Regions from separate parts of the Pseudarthrobacter sp. MM222 genome, predicted to be linked through region 2. Evidence: riboswitches for the same ligand, from Rfam matches in the RefSeq annotation. Region 2 holds a riboswitch; the other holds the start of a gene.
The links. Region 2 has a riboswitch for glycine ahead of gcvP (aminomethyl-transferring glycine dehydrogenase). Riboswitches for the same ligand answer to the same signal wherever they lie in the genome.

Region 1 (7,741 bases), 1.3 Mb from region 2:
CTACCATTTCCCGAACAAGGAAGCCATGGTCTCCGTGCTGTTGGAGCGGCTCGACCGGCTCCTTGGCGAGGACCTCGGGAGGATGGCCGCTGCGCCGGAAGGGGCCGCCGCCTACTTCATCAAATCCTCGGTCTGGGCGGACACTCCGATGGACCGCGTCTTTGTTGCCGCGACCCGGCTGGCCGAGGTGGCCCACGAGGAAACGCTGCAGCGGATCGCGGCCGCCCAGGCCGGCTGGCTGGAGCTGCTGGCGGCCGACGTCGGGCCCGGCATGGCCAAAGCCGTGCTCTATATGGGGGACGGACTGTATTTCAACGCGATGCTGGCCCGCGGCCCCGGCGGACCGCTCCCGGAAGTGGAGGGCGACGTCGAAAGCCTCCTGGCCGCCGTCGAACGGCTGCGCGGCTGAGCTGGACGCGGGGCAATCCCGTCCGCCGAGGTCGCCGGAAGCGCGCGGAGTCGCCGGAACTTTCCGGCGACTTCGCAGCGCTCCGGCGAATTCGCGTCCGACGGCGGTGCTGGCGCGTAACTCCCGCCGGAGCAGGGTCATTGGTTTGCGGAGCGGAGCCGGGCGTAGGACAATGGAGGCTGTGACTGTGGTCACGAGCAATTGAATATGCCATTGATCTGCGGCGGGAGAGTCCTGCAAGTAGGTACAAGCAGGCGCCGTAGGAGCAAATCCTCCCCAGGAATCTCTCAGGCACATGTACCGCCGCGGCAAGGCAACTCTGGAAAGTAGCAGGCTGTCCGCTGACATGCTGTGCTCACCGACGGTGCAAGCGGAGCCATGCGAGAGCACGGGCGCCGCGGAAACTCTCAGGTCCAATACAGAGCGGGGAGGAACCCGAATCAATGTGGCGTACCCTGCGCCGCCTTAGTTATGGAGTTCCTTGTGACTGTTACCTCAGCCTCCACGTCCTTCGTTGACCGGCACATCGGCGCGCGCCGTCAGTCCGACGTCGACGCCATGCTGAAGGCTGTCGGCTACGACACCGTCGACGCCCTCGTGGACACCGCCGTGCCGAAGGACATTCGGCAGGACTCCCCGCTGGCGCTGGGCGAAGCCCTGAGCGAGGTCGAGGTCCTCGCCGAACTGCGCCAGCTGGCCGCGAAAAACAAGACCGCGGTCCAGATGATCGGCCAGGGCTACTATGACACCCTCACCCCGGCCGTCATCCGCCGGAACATCCTCGAGGCGCCCGCCTGGTACACCGCCTACACGCCCTACCAGCCCGAAATCTCCCAGGGCCGGCTCGAGGCGCTGCTGAACTTCCAGACCATGGTCCAGGACCTCGTCGGCCTGCCGATCGCCAACGCGTCCCTGCTGGACGAAGCCACCGCCGTCGCCGAGGCCGTGCTGATGATGCGCAGGGCCAACAAGAACAAAGAAGCGCGCGACGGCAAGACCGTCCTCGACGCCGACTGCCTGCCGCAGACCATCGCGATCGTTCGGGGCCGCGCCGAAGCCCTCGGCTTCGAGGTCGAGGTCGCCGACCTCTCCAAGGGCCTGCCCGACGGCGTCATCAACGGCGTCGTCCTGCAGCAGCCGGGTGTCTCCGGCCGCGTGTTTGACCACACGGCTGTGATCGCCGATGCCAAGGAACGCGGCGCCCTCGTCACCGTCGCCGCAGACCTGCTGTCCCTCACGCTGATCACCTCCCCGGGCGAGCAGGGTGCTGACATCGCCGTTGGATCCGCCCAGCGCTTCGGTGTCCCGCTGTTCTTCGGCGGCCCGCACGCGGCCTACATGGCCGTGCAGAAGGGCCTCGAGCGGTCCATGCCCGGCCGTCTCGTGGGCGTGTCCAAGGACAACGCCGGCGTCCCGGCCTACCGGCTGGCGCTGCAGACCCGTGAGCAGCACATCCGCCGGGAGAAGGCCACGTCCAACATCTGCACCGCGCAGGCGCTGCTGGCCATCGTCGCCTCGTTCTACGCCGTCTACCATGGCCCCGACGGCCTGAAGGCGATCGCCGAGACCACGCACGGCCACGCCCGGACCATTGCCGCGTCGCTGAAGGCGGCCGGTCTGGACGTGCTGCACACGAGCTTCTTCGACACCGTCACCGTTTCGGTCCCGGGCAAGGCGGCACAGATCATCGCCGCCGCCGAGGCCAAGGGCATCAACCTGCGCAGCATCGACGCGGACACCGTCGGCATCTCCGCGGATGAAGCCACGACGGCGGCCATCGTCGCCGAGGTCGTGGCCGCGTTTGGCGCGAGCGTCATCGACGCAGGCCCCGATGCCGGGTTCGGCCTGGACACCGCCGTCGAACGCACCTCGGACTACCTGCAGCACCCGGTGTTCAACACGCACCGCTCCGAGACCCAGTTGCTGCGCTACATCCGCCGGCTCTCGGACCGCGACCTCGCGCTGGACCGCACCATGATCCCGTTGGGATCGTGCACCATGAAGCTGAACGCCACGGCCGAGATGGAGGCCATCTCCTGGCCGGAGTTCGCCTCCATCCACCCCTTCGCCCCGGAATCCCAGACCGCCGGCTGGCGCGAACTGATCGAGGACCTGGAAGCCCAGCTGACCGAGATCACGGGCTATGACCAGGTCTCCATCCAGCCGAACGCCGGCTCGCAGGGCGAGCTTGCGGGCCTGCTGGCCATCCGTGGCTACCACCTCTCCCGCGGTGACGATCAGCGCAACGTCTGCCTGATCCCGGCCTCCGCGCACGGCACCAACGCGGCCTCGGCCGTCCTGGCCGGCATGAAGGTGGTGGTCGTGGCCACGGCCTCCGACGGCACCATCGACCACGCGGACCTGACCGCCAAGATCGAGGCCCACAAGGACGCCCTGTCCTGCATCATGATCACCTACCCGTCCACGCACGGCGTGTTCGACGCCGACGTCCGCGAGGTCTGCGACGCGATCCACGCCGCCGGGGGCCAGGTCTACATTGACGGCGCCAACCTCAATGCCCTCGTGGGCCTGGCCCAGCCGGGCCAGTTCGGCGGCGACGTCTCGCACCTGAACCTGCACAAGACCTTCTGCATCCCGCACGGCGGCGGCGGACCGGGCGTCGGCCCGGTCGCCGCCAAGGCCCACCTGGCACCCTTCATGCCGGGCAACGCCGCGGACCCCGCGAACGGGGCCGACGGCACGCCGATCTCCGCGTCCCGCTACGGTTCCGCCGGCGTGCTGCCGATCTCCTGGGCCTACGTGAAGCTCATGGGCGGCCAGGGACTGACCGAGGCCACAAGGTCGGCTCTGCTTGCCGCCAACTACATTGCGGCCCGGCTCAACGACTACTTCCCGGTGCTGTACACCGGCGAAGGCGGCCTCGTTGCCCACGAGTGCATCCTGGACCTGCGCGAGCTCACGGCGAAAACCGGCGTCACCGCCGAGGACGTGGCAAAGCGCCTGATCGACTTCGGCTTCCACGCCCCCACGCTGTCCTTCCCGGTAGCCGGCACCCTGATGGTGGAGCCCACCGAGTCCGAGGACCTCGGCGAGATCGACCGCTTCATCACGGCCATGGTCGCCATCCGCGCCGAGATCGACCAGGTGGCCCACGGTGACTTCACCGTGGAGCACAGCCCGCTGCGCAACGCCCCGCACACGGCTGCTGCAGTCATCAGCACCGACTGGACCCGCGAGTACCCGCGTGAGCAGGCCGCGTTCCCCGTCCACACGCTCCGGCAGGACAAGTATTTCCCCCCGGTCGGCCGGATTGACGGCGCGGCAGGGGACCGGAACCTGATCTGCTCCTGCCCGCCCCTCTCCGAGTTTGAAAACTAAGGATCCCGAGATGACTGAGAAATACACGGCCCTCTACGAAGAGCACAAGAAGCTCGGCGCCTCCTTCACGGACTTCGGCGGCTGGCAGATGCCGCTCAAGTACAGCTCCGAGCTTGCCGAGCACCACGCCGTGCGCAAGTCCGCCGGGCTGTTCGATCTCTCCCACATGGGCGAAGTCTGGGTCACCGGCCCGGACGCAGCGGCGTTCCTGGACTACGCCCTCGTCGGCAAAATCTCCGCGATGGCGGTCGGCAAGGCCAAGTACTCGCTGATCTGCAACGGGGACGGCGGCATCATTGACGACCTCATCACCTACCGCCGCCCGGCTGCTGCCGACGGCACGGACAAGTTCCTTGTGGTCCCCAATGCCGGCAACGCCAAGGTCGTGGCTGCGGCCCTGGCCGAGCGGGCTGCAGGATTCGACGTCACCGTCAATGACGCCTCCGCCGAGACCTCGCTGATCGCCGTGCAGGGGCCGAAGGCCGAGGAGATCCTGCTCCGCCTCGTCCCGGCCGCGCAGCACGAGCTCGTCACCGGCCTGAAATACTATGCCGCCGTCGAGGTCCCCTTTCTGTCCGGCGGCGCCAGCCAGGACCTCCTGCTGGCCCGCACCGGCTACACCGGCGAAGATGGCTTCGAGATCTTCGTGACGAACGACGCCGCCGCGGCTCTGTGGCAGGCCCTCATCGCCGTGGCTGAGGAGGGCGAGCTGACGCCCGCCGGGCTCGCCTCCCGCGACTCGCTTCGGCTTGAGGCCGGGATGCCGCTGTACGGCAATGAGCTCTCTTTGGAAGGCGATCCGTTCGCCGCCGGCCTGGGTCCCGTCGTCGCGCTGTCCAAGGAAGGCGACTTCATCGGCAAGGCCGCCCTGGCCGCCAAGAAGGAAGCCGGCGCCGGTGCCACCACCGGCCGGAAGCTGGTCGGCCTCAAGGGCCTCGGGCGCCGGGCCGGCCGCGGCCACTACCCGGTGCTCAAGGACGGCAACGTCGTCGGCGAAGTGACCTCCGGCCAGCCGAGCCCCACGCTGGGTTACCCCGTCGCGATGGCCTACGTCGACGTCGAGCACACAACTCCGGGCACGACGCTAGACATCGACCTGCGCGGCAAGGCCGAGCCGTTCGAAGTCGTGGCACTGCCGTTCTACAAGCGCGACAAGTAGCCCAGCGCCAGCGGGTTCTCGGGTGCCGTCGGTGCTGTGGCTGGCTCCGGGCCGGCTGGCCCCAGTTTTCACGCGTGCTGCTCCTTCGTCGCTTTGACGCACGCTTTCGAAAACCGCGGCCAGCCGCCCCTCGAGAACACGTCACCTCCCGTTCCAAGCAGCTTGGGAAGCGCATTTCGAAGGCCAAAGGTGCTGGGGATGAAGCGCCTGCCGGGGGTCGGCTCTGGAAGAATACGAACGGCCACTGTTTCTTCCCGGAGAACAATGGGCCCCGGAAACGTAACTGGATTTCAGCGGCAGGGGAGCGGATTCCGGAAGCGTGCGTCTAAGGGAGCGGCGCGTCCGCCCAGCGGGCGCCTTCGCGACCGAGCACGCGGAGGAATTCGGTTTCCGGCCGCGTAACCCGCCAAGGTCAGTCCGTAACCCAGCAACAATAGATTTAGCACCAAGACCACTCCGAGACTTAGGAAAAAACACATGGCAAGAGTTGCCCCTGAACTGCAGTACTCCGACGAGCATGAGTGGGTTGCACGGGAGGCCGGGAACGTTGTGTCCATCGGCATTTCGGCGGTGGCGACGGACGCCCTGGGCGACATCGTCTACGTTGATCTGCCAGAGGTCGGCTCGGCGGTGACGGCGGGGGAGACCTGCGGCGAGGTGGAGTCCACCAAGTCCGTCTCGGACCTGTACTCCCCGGTCACGGGCGAGGTCACGGAGACCAACCCGGCCGTCGTCGACGACCCGGCGCTGATCAACAGCGACCCTTACGGGGCCGGCTGGCTCTTCAAGGTCGCCGCCGAGTCCGATGGACCGCTGCTCTCGGCCCAGGAGTACGCGTCCAAGAACGGCGGCGAACTGTGAACGCCGCCGCAGGCAGCACAACAGTCGCAACGGCCACCTTTGAGCAGGTTCTTTCGCCGAGCCTGGATGCGGAGCTGTCGGCGCTGGATCCGGAGATCGCGGCGAAGATCGATGATGAGCTGACCCGCCAGCGGGACGGCCTGGAGATGATCGCCTCGGAGAACCACACGGCCAGGGCCGTGATGCAGGCGCAGGGTTCGGTGCTGACCAACAAGTACGCCGAGGGCTACCCGGGCAAGCGCTACTATGGCGGCTGCGAGCACGTCGACGTGATTGAGCAGCTCGCGATCGACCGGGTCAAGGCCCTGTTCGGGGCCGGGTACGCGAACGTGCAGCCGCACTCCGGCGCGCAGGCCAACGCCTCGGTGATGCACGCGCTGATCAAGCCCGGGGACACGATCATGGGCCTGAACCTGGCGCACGGCGGGCACCTCACGCACGGCATGAAGATCAACTTCTCCGGCCGGCTCTACAACGTGATCCCGTACCAGGTCCGGGAGGATGACCACCGGATCGACATGGCCGAGGTGGAGCGCCTGGCCCAGGAGCACAAGCCCCAGCTCATCGTTGCCGGCTGGTCCGCGTACGCCCGGCAGCTGGACTTCGCCGAGTTCCGCCGGATCGCTGATTCCGTGGGCGCCTACCTGATGGTGGACATGGCGCACTTCGCCGGCCTGGTCGCGGCCGGCCTGCACCCGAGCCCGGTCCCGCACGCGCACGTGACCACGTCCACGACGCACAAGACCCTTGCCGGTCCGCGCGGCGGGATCATCCTGAGCAACGACGCCGAGATCGCCAAGAAGATCAACTCGGCCGTGTTCCCCGGCCAGCAGGGCGGCCCGCTGGAGCACGTCATCGCCGGCAAGGCCGTGGCGTTCAAGATCGCCGCGTCCCCGGAGTTCAGGGAACGGCAGGAACGCGTCCTGGCCGGAGCCCGGATCCTGGCCGAGCGGCTGGTCCAGCCGGACGTGACCGCGAAGGGGATCAACGTGATCTCCGGCGGCACCGACGTGCACCTGGTCCTGGTGGACCTGCGTGAGTGCGAACTCAACGGCCAGCAGGCCGAGGACCGGCTCGCGGAAATCGACATCACGGTCAACCGCAACGCCGTGCCGTTCGATCCGCGCCCGCCGATGGTCACCTCGGGGCTGCGGATCGGCACCCCGGCGCTGGCGACCCGCGGTTTCGGCGAGGCTGCGTTTGCCGAGGTTGCGGAGATCATCGCCGAGGCGCTGACCGCCGACGCCGGCGCGGACCTCTCCGGCCTGCGCTCCCGGGTGGAGGCCCTCGCCGCCGCCCACCCGCTCTACCCCTCAGTCGCGAACCTTTCCTAGGGTCCGCAGGACAGAAGACGACAGAAGTAGTAATACAGAAGTAGAGAAGTACAGAAATGCAGTTCAGATCACGATGCCCGGGCGGCCGCCACAAGCTGCCGCCCGACGTCGTGTATCCGGCCGCGCTGCCGCCAACCAGCGGCAGCACAGCCTTCCGGCAGGACCATCTGCCGGGCCACAGTTAGACCTAGTTAGGAACCGACAATGGCTGTTGGAGTCTTTGACCTTTTTTCCATCGGAATAGGACCGTCGAGTTCGCACACCGTGGGCCCCATGCGGGCCGCCGCAGTCTTCGCCGAAGAGCTCAAGGCCTCCGGAATCCTTGACCGGGTGGCGTCGCTGCGCGTGGACCTCTACGGTTCCCTCGCCGCCACCGGGCACGGCCACGGCACTATGACCGCGATCCTGCTGGGCCTGGAGGGCTTCCACCCGGAGCTGATCCTGCCCGAGGAAGTGGAGGCACGGCTCGCCGCCATCGCCGAAACCGGCACCCTGCAGCTGGCCGGCGCCGTCCCTCTGCCGTACGGCGTGAAGGACATGGTGCTGCGCCCGCTCACCATCCTGCCCCGGCACACCAACGGCATGACATTCACCGTCTTCGCCGCCGACGGCGAAGTCCTGCACAGTGCCACGTTCTTC
Region 2 (7,741 bases):
GTCGGCAGCCACAGCGGAGATCCCGACGCCGGTAGGCCCCGATCCGTCAACAGCAACCCACTCGTGCTCGGCGGAGTACTTCAGTTCAGCAACAACTTTTGCCATGTGTATTTCCTTCAATCTGGTGTGTGAAAAGTGATAGAGCGTCGGCTCAAACCCTGCGGAAGGTGAGAGAGCGTCGGCCCAAACCCTGCGGAAGGTGAGAGAACGACGGCCCAAACGCGCGGAAGGTGAGAGAACGACGGCCCAAACGCGCGGAAGGTGAGAGAGCGTCGGCTCAAACCCTGCGGAAGGTGAGAGAGCGTCCAGAGGGGCCGGCCCCGACGGGGCCGTTAGCAACGGCTACTTTTCGCGCTTGTAGAACGGCAGTGCGACGACTTCGAACGGCTCTGCCTTGCCGCGCAGGTCGATGTCCAGGGCGGTGCCGGGAGTTGCGTGCTCGACGTCGACGTAGGCCATCGCGATGGGGTAACCCAGGGTGGGGCTCGGCTGGCCGGATGTGACCTCGCCAACCGCGTTGCCGTCCTTGAGCACCGGGTAGTGGCCGCGGCCGGCCCGGCGCCCGAGGCCCTTGAGGCCAACGAGCTTGCGCCCGGTGGTGGCGCCGGCGCCCGCTGCCTTAAGTTCGCTCAGGGCTGCCTTGCCGATGAAGTCTGACTCCTTAGCGAGCGAGACAACCGGGCCCAAGCCTGCTGCGTAGGGGTTCCCTTCGCGGGAGAGCTCATTGCCATAAAGCGGCATACCGGCTTCGAGGCGCAGCGAGTCGCGGCAGGCCAAACCGGCGGGGATGAGGCCGTGGCCGGCACCGGTTTCCAGCAATGCCTCCCACAGGCCGGCTGCGTCCTCGTTGGGAAGGTAGATCTCGAAGCCGTCCTCGCCGGTGTAGCCGGTGCGGGCCAGCAGCAGGTCTTGTCCGTTGATCTGAACCTCAACCGCGGCGTAGTACTTGAGCTCGGTGACCAGCTCGTGCTGCTCGGCCGGGACCAGCGTCAGCAGGATGACCGCTGCGTTCGGCCCCTGGACGGCGATCAGCGAAGTCGCGTCGGAAACGTCCTCCACCGTGACATCGAATCCTCCCTCTTTGCCGGACCCGGCCCGTTCCGCCAGTGCTGCGGCGACCACCGCGGCGTTGCCGGCGTTGGGGACCACCAGGTACTTCTGCTCCTCGCGGCGGTAGGAGATCAGGTCATCGATGATGCCGCCGTCTTCCTGGCAGAATAGCGAGTACTTGGCCTTGCCCACGGCCACGGCCGACAGCTTGCCGGCGAGGGCGTAGTCCAGGAACGCGGCGGCGTCCGGGCCGGTGACCCAGACTTCGCCCATGTGGGAGAGGTCGAACAGGCCTGCGGCGTTGCGCACGGCGTGGTGTTCGGACAGCTCGGAGTTGTACTTCAGGGGCATCTGCCAGCCGCCGAAGTCGGTGAAGGAGGCGCCGGCCTTCTTGTGCTCTTCGTAGAGGGCCGTGTAGTTCTCAGTCATCAGGGGATCCTTAGTTTTCAAACTCGGAGAGGGGCGGGCAGGAGCAGACCAGGTTCCGGTCCCCTGCCGCGCCGTCGATGCGGCCGACGGGCGGGAAGTACTTGTCCTGCCGGAGCGTGTGGACGGGAAACGCGGCCTGCTCGCGCGGGTACGCCCGGTCCCAGTCAGAGGAGACGACGGCGGCAGCCGTGTGTGGTGCGTTGCGCAGCGGGCTTTGCTCGACGGTGAAGTCACCGTGGGCCACCTGCTCGATTTCGGCTCGGATGGTGATCATCGCCTCGATGAAGCGGTCGATCTCGGCGAGGTCCTCGGACTCGGTGGGTTCCACCATCAGGGTGCCGGCCACCGGGAAGGACAGCGTGGGGGCATGGAAGCCGAAGTCGATCAGGCGCTTGGCCACGTCCTCGGCGGTCACGCCGGTCCTGGCGGTCAGTTCGCGCAGGTCCAGAATGCATTCGTGCGCCACAAGTCCGCTCTCGCCGGTGTAAAGCACCGGGAAGTGCTCATCCAGGCGCGAGGCGACATAGTTCGCGGCCAGCAGCGCGGACCTCGTGGCCTCGGTCAGGCCTTGGCCGCCCATGAGCTTCACATAGGCCCAGGAGATCGGCAGCACGCCGGCCGAACCGTAGCGGGAGGCGGAGATCGGGGTGCCGTCGGCGCCGTTCGCGGGGTCCGCGTTGTTGGCATCGCCCGGCATGAAGGGTGCCAGGTGGGCCTTGGCCGCGACCGGACCGACGCCCGGTCCGCCGCCGCCGTGCGGGATGCAGAAGGTCTTGTGCAGGTTCAGGTGCGAGACGTCGCCGCCGAACTGTCCCGGCTGGGCCAGCCCGACGAGGGCGTTGAGGTTGGCGCCGTCGACGTAGACCTGGCCGCCGGCGGCGTGGATCGCGTCGCAGACCTCGCGGACGTCGGCGTCGTAGACACCGTGGGTGGACGGGTAGGTGATCATGATGCAGGACAGGGCGTCCCTGTGCAGTTCGATCTTGGCGGTGAGGTCCGCGTGGTCGATGGTGCCGTCGGAGGCGGTGGCCACGACGACCACCTTCATACCAGCCAGAACGGCGGAGGCGGCGTTGGTTCCGTGGGCGGAGGCCGGGATCAGGCAGACGTTGCGCTGCTGGTCACCGCGGGAATGATGGTAGCCGCGGATCGCCAGCAGCCCGGCGAGCTCGCCCTGCGAGCCTGCGTTGGGCTGGATGGACACCTGGTCGTAGCCGGTGATCTCGGCAAGGTCAGCTTCGAGGCCGCTGATCAGTTCGCGCCAGCCGGCGGTCTGGGATTCCGGGGCGAAGGGGTGGATGGAGGCGAACTCCGGCCAGGAGATGGCCTCCATCTCGGCGGTGGCGTTCAGCTTCATGGTGCAGGAGCCGAGCGGGATCATGGTGCGGTCCAGGGCCAGGTCCCGGTCCGAGAGCTTCCGGATGTAGCGGAGCAGCTGGGTCTCGGAGCGGTGGGAGTTGAAGACCGGGTGCTGCAGGAATTCGGAAGTACGCAGCACCGATTCGGGCAGCTCGAAACCCTTGGCCTCCACAACCGGACCGGCACCAAAGGCGACGACTACCGCGGAGATGACCTCCGCCGTCGTAGTCTCATCGACTGACACGCCAACTGTGTCCGCATCGATGAGGCGCAGGTTGATGCCCCGGGCCTCCGCGGCGGTGATGACCTTGGAGGCTTTGCCGGGAACGCGGACCGTGACTGTATCGAAGAAGGAGTCGCTCACCAGTTCCCGGCCCGCGATCTTCAGCGTGGCGGCGAGTCCGCGGGCGCGGTTGTGGACGGTCTCGGCGATGGCTTTCAGTCCGTCGGGGCCGTGGTAGACGGCGTAGAACGAGGAGACGATGGCCAGCAGCGCCTGCGCGGTGCAGATGTTGGACGTGGCCTTCTCCCGGCGGATGTGCTGCTCGCGGGTCTGCAGCGCCAGCCGGTAGGCCGGGACGCCGGCATTGTCCTTGGAGACACCGACGATACGGCCGGGGAGCGTGCGTTCCATGCCGTTCCGGACCGCCATGTAGGCCGCGTGCGGGCCGCCGAAGAACAGCGGCACGCCCAGTCGCTGCGTGGATCCGACGGCGATGTCAGCACCCTGCTCGCCCGGAGGGGTAATCAGCGTGAGCGCAAGGAGGTCTGCGGCGACGGTGACGAGGGCGCCGCGTTCCTTGGCATCGGCGATCACGGCGGTGTGGTCGAACACGCGGCCGGAGACGCCGGGCTGCTGCAGGACGACGCCGTTGATGACGCCGTCGGGCAGTCCCTTCGAGAGGTCCGCGACCTCCACCTCGAAGCCGAGGGCTTCGGCGCGGCCCCGAACGATGGCGATGGTCTGCGGGAGGCAGTCGGCGTCGAGGACGGTCTTTCCGTGCTGGGCCGCTGCGTTCTGTCCTGCGGACTTATTGGCCCTGCGCATCAGGAGCACGGCCTCGGCGACGGCGGTGGCTTCGTCGAGCAGGGACGCGTTGGCTACCGGGAGCGCGGTGAGGTCCTGGACCATGGTCTGGAAGTTCAGCAGCGCCTCGAGCCGGCCCTGGGAGATTTCGGGCTGGTAGGGCGTGTAGGCGGTGTACCAAGCGGGGGCTTCGAGGATGTTGCGGCGGATCACCGGCGGGGTGACCGTGTCGTAATAGCCCTGGCCGATCATCTGGACCGCGGTCTTGTTCTTCGCGGCCAGCGTGCGCAGTTCGGCCAGGACCTCGACCTCGCTCAGTGCGCTGTCCAGGTTGAGCGGCTTTTCCTGGCGGATCGAAGCGGGCACGGCGTTGTCGACGAGGCCGTCAAGGCTGTCGTAGCCGATGACCTTGAGCATGGCGTCGATGTCGGTTTGGCGGCGCGCGCCGATGTGGCGGTCTGCGAACGTGGACGGGGACGATTGAACCGTCATTGAGGAACTCCATAATTCAGGTGGCGCCAAAGTGCCACGATGATTCGGGTTCCTCCCCGCTCTGTATTGGACCTGAGAGTTTCCGTTTTGCCTGCTGTTAGCAGCGCGCCACTTGCACCGTCGGTGAGCCCGGTTTCCCGGACTGCTTTCCAGAGTTGCCTTGCCGCGGCGGTACGTGGGCCTGAGAGATTCCTGGGGAGGATTTGCTCCTACGGCGCCTGCTGAACGTACCGGCAGGACTCTCCCGCCGCAGATCATAAGCCGTGCCACTGGTGGGTGACACGGCTCACACGCTACCTCTTGGGCGGACGGGATGCAAGGAGCCGGTTCACATGTGTCGTTGTTTACCCCCAGACGATAGCTTTGAAGTATGACGGCTAGCTACAGGTACGACGTTGAGGTCCTGCATCTGCTCGTGTCGCCGGCGCACGCTTACTTCGGCCGCGCGCGCGAGGGTGCAGCCGATGTCCCCACCACCGACGCCGGGCAGGCAGAGCTGGTGGCCGGCAAGGGCGTCGTCGGTGACCGGTTCTTCGGCAAGGCCGCGCACATGGATGCAGCAGTCACCTTGATCGCGGCCGAGGCCCTCGAAGCGATGGCCTTAGAGCTGGGCGTCGAGCCGTTCGACCCGCTCCTGACCCGGCGCAACGTGGTCCTCCGGGGAGCCCAGCTGGCTCCGCTGCTCGGACACGCTTTCGCGCTGGAATCCCGCGGCGACCTGGTGCGGCTCAAGGCCGGGCGGCCTGCTCACCCTTGTGCCTGGATGGACGAGATGCTCGCCCCGGGTGCCCACAAGGCCATGCGGGGGCGGGGCGGAATGCGCTGCCAGGTGTTGTCCGACGGCGTCCTGCACCGCGGACCCGCCGTCCTGATCAGTCCCGTGCAGCTGGACCCAGAGCGCGCAGGCGACGCGACCTTGCTGCGCCCGTCCCGGTTGCCCTAGCCCGGTCCGGTCCGCAGATCAGACGTGCTGATCGACGAGCACCGGGTTGCCGTCCGGATCCAGGACGATGAAGCTCGCCGGCCCCGTCGTTCCCTCGTCAGCCTCGGACAGGAACTCCATGCCCTTGGCTTTGAGTTCCCGCTGGAGTTCGCGTATATCGGTGAACGCGTCCACCGCCTCCGCGTTCTGGTTCCAGCCCGGGTTGAACGTGAGCATGTTCTTCTCAAACATTCCCTGGAAGAGGCCGATGACGGTCTCGCCGTTCTTCAGGATCAACCAGTTCTGGTTCGGGTCGCCCCCGAAACTGCTGAAGCCAAGGTTCTCGTAGAACGCGGCAGAAGCCGCGATGTCCTTCACCGCGAGGCTGATCGAAAAAGCGCCGAGCTGCATGGGTTACTCCACTCTCTTGAGGGACGGATGTTACCGATGATACGCGCGGCTACGTCGAGGGAAGGCGCTGCTGGTTGACCCTCAGCCGCGCCACGAGCGTGGCGGCGAGCAGCGCCGTCGTTATTTCCAGAGCTACTACGGCCAGCAGATCGGTGGTGGCCGAGGGGTCGCCGGTGCCTGCGACGCCGGCCTGGTGGCCGTGGCCGGACGCGCCGCTCCCCAGCAGCAGGAAGCCATGGACCGCCACCATCAACAGCGCAGAAGCCATGACCTGTCGAAGGGCCGTGATCCTGCTGTGCCGCCAGATGTGCACGGTGCAGGGAACACACACGGCGGCCAGCGCCAACATCACCGCGTTCAGCCAGGCGCCGTGGTGATTTTCGACTGCGAGCCACAGGTGTGTGAGGCACGATGCGGCCGTAAGAACGGCACAGAGGCGGGGGTGCAGGACGGGCCCCTGACGGACCCGTCCCGCGGCCAGTGTCATGCCAAGTGCCTAGCCGTGGCAGTGGCCGGCGGCCTGATGCGACGAGCCGCCCTGCCCGCAGCTGGCATCCCGACCCGGCGGAACATCCAGGACCGGGCTCCGGTCGAAGAAGCCTTCAGGCCGCAGTTTGAAGCCCACGGAGTCCACGGGCATTATGGGCCAGTCCTCCATACGCGGGAAGTGCGTCAGCCCGAAGGTGTGCCACACCACGATGTCCTGCCCGTCGATGTCGCGGTCCTGGGCTACGTAGGCCGGCAGGCCGGCTCCGCCTGGATGCTGGTTTACGAAGTCGCCCGTCGGGTAGCGCTCGTCGTCGGCGTAGCGGGTGACCCAGAGGTCCTTGGTGGCGAAGGCGGCGCGTGCGGCGATGGAGGATCCCGGGTCCGCGAGCAGCGTGGGCTGGTTTTCCGCGTGGAGCTTGTAGCCCACGGGTTCACCCAGACGGTTCAGGGATTCGGGGTTGGAGATGATCCAGACCCTGCCTGAGCGGGCATCAGCTTCCCGGACGCCTTCGGACTCACGGGCGAGCACGGTGCGCTTGCGGGAGAATGCGTTGCCGCGTTCATTGCCCTTGCCCATGGCCTGACGGACGACGTCCACTTCTTCCACCCGGTTGGTGAATCCGTCAACCGCCATGTCCAGCCGTGCGCTGAAGAGGTGCTGGTGGAAGGGAGCGCCGAGGCCGGGGGCGAGCTGAGAGATGTTGTCCGAGCCGCCGTCGGGGAAGGCGCTGGTGAAGACTACGCCGGTCGCCTTGGCCTCGAATTCGATGGTGCCGTCGAGGTAGAGGTACCAGTAGAAGCCGTAGTCGTAGTTGCCGATGGTGGTGAAGAACGAGATGACGAGGCGGCGGTTCCGGCGGGTGTAGCCGATGCCGGACCAGAGGTCGCTGTGCTTCGCCAGGATGCCCGAGTCCTCCTCGTGCATGCAGATGCCGTTGCGGATTTCGCGCGGATTGCCGAGCGCGTCACTGATGACGGGGCTGAGGTAGGTGATGTCGCCGAGGCAGTCGCATCCCAGCTCGAGGGAGTTGGCGTACTGGCCGACCAGGTATTCGCCGGTGTCGAAGTAGTTCTGCCAGGACCGGATGGGCGACGGGTCGCCGTAGGGAACCACCATTTCGGCGATGGATGCCCGGTTGATGATGGGGCGGAGCCTGTCGCCGTCGCGGAATGCGAGGTTGTGCAGCACAACTCCTTCGCGGACGTCGAACCCGACGTCGACGCTCCACTTCTCCCATTCCACGTGGTTGCCGCCGGTGACGGTGAAGCTGGGGCCCTCGGGCTGGGTGATGCTGATAGGCTTCTGCGTTGTCCGCAACGGCCCGGTGAGTTCCGGATCGGTGTAATTGCCGTGCTCGGCCGGGACAGCCACGGCTCCGAGGTCCAGGACCTGCGTCACTTTCTTGCCGACCACATCCACGTAGGCAACGAGGCCGTCCACCGGGTGCGCCCAGGCGCTGTCCTCCGGAAATTCCTGCACGAACGCCAGGCCGCGAAGGATGCGGCGGCCTTTTTCTTCCGGGTACTCGAAGACGCCGGCTGAGAGGGGTGCCACTCGTACT

Region 1: another riboswitch for glycine. It lies ahead of gcvP (aminomethyl-transferring glycine dehydrogenase); the one in region 2 lies ahead of gcvP (aminomethyl-transferring glycine dehydrogenase).

What each region holds. Positions count from the first base shown of each region.
Region 1 is NZ_OX352321.1:730,782-738,522, forward strand. Features, by position in the region: gene OM977_RS03515 (TetR/AcrR family transcriptional regulator) at 1-409, shown strand, start outside; glycine riboswitch at 624-722, shown strand; glycine riboswitch at 724-841, shown strand; gene gcvP (aminomethyl-transferring glycine dehydrogenase) at 881-3,748, shown strand; gene gcvT (glycine cleavage system aminomethyltransferase GcvT) at 3,759-4,907, shown strand; gene gcvH (glycine cleavage system protein GcvH) at 5,385-5,768, shown strand; gene glyA (serine hydroxymethyltransferase) at 5,765-7,102, shown strand; gene OM977_RS03540 (L-serine ammonia-lyase) at 7,307-7,741, shown strand, end outside.
Region 2 is NZ_OX352321.1:3,732,305-3,740,045, forward strand. Features, by position in the region: gene gcvH (glycine cleavage system protein GcvH) at 1-105, opposite strand, end outside; gene gcvT (glycine cleavage system aminomethyltransferase GcvT) at 343-1,479, opposite strand; gene gcvP (aminomethyl-transferring glycine dehydrogenase) at 1,490-4,357, opposite strand; glycine riboswitch at 4,409-4,515, opposite strand; glycine riboswitch at 4,517-4,614, opposite strand; gene OM977_RS17140 (MOSC domain-containing protein) at 4,728-5,300, shown strand; gene OM977_RS17145 (VOC family protein) at 5,319-5,690, opposite strand; gene OM977_RS17150 (hypothetical protein) at 5,740-6,177, opposite strand; gene OM977_RS17155 (primary-amine oxidase) at 6,187-7,741, opposite strand, start outside.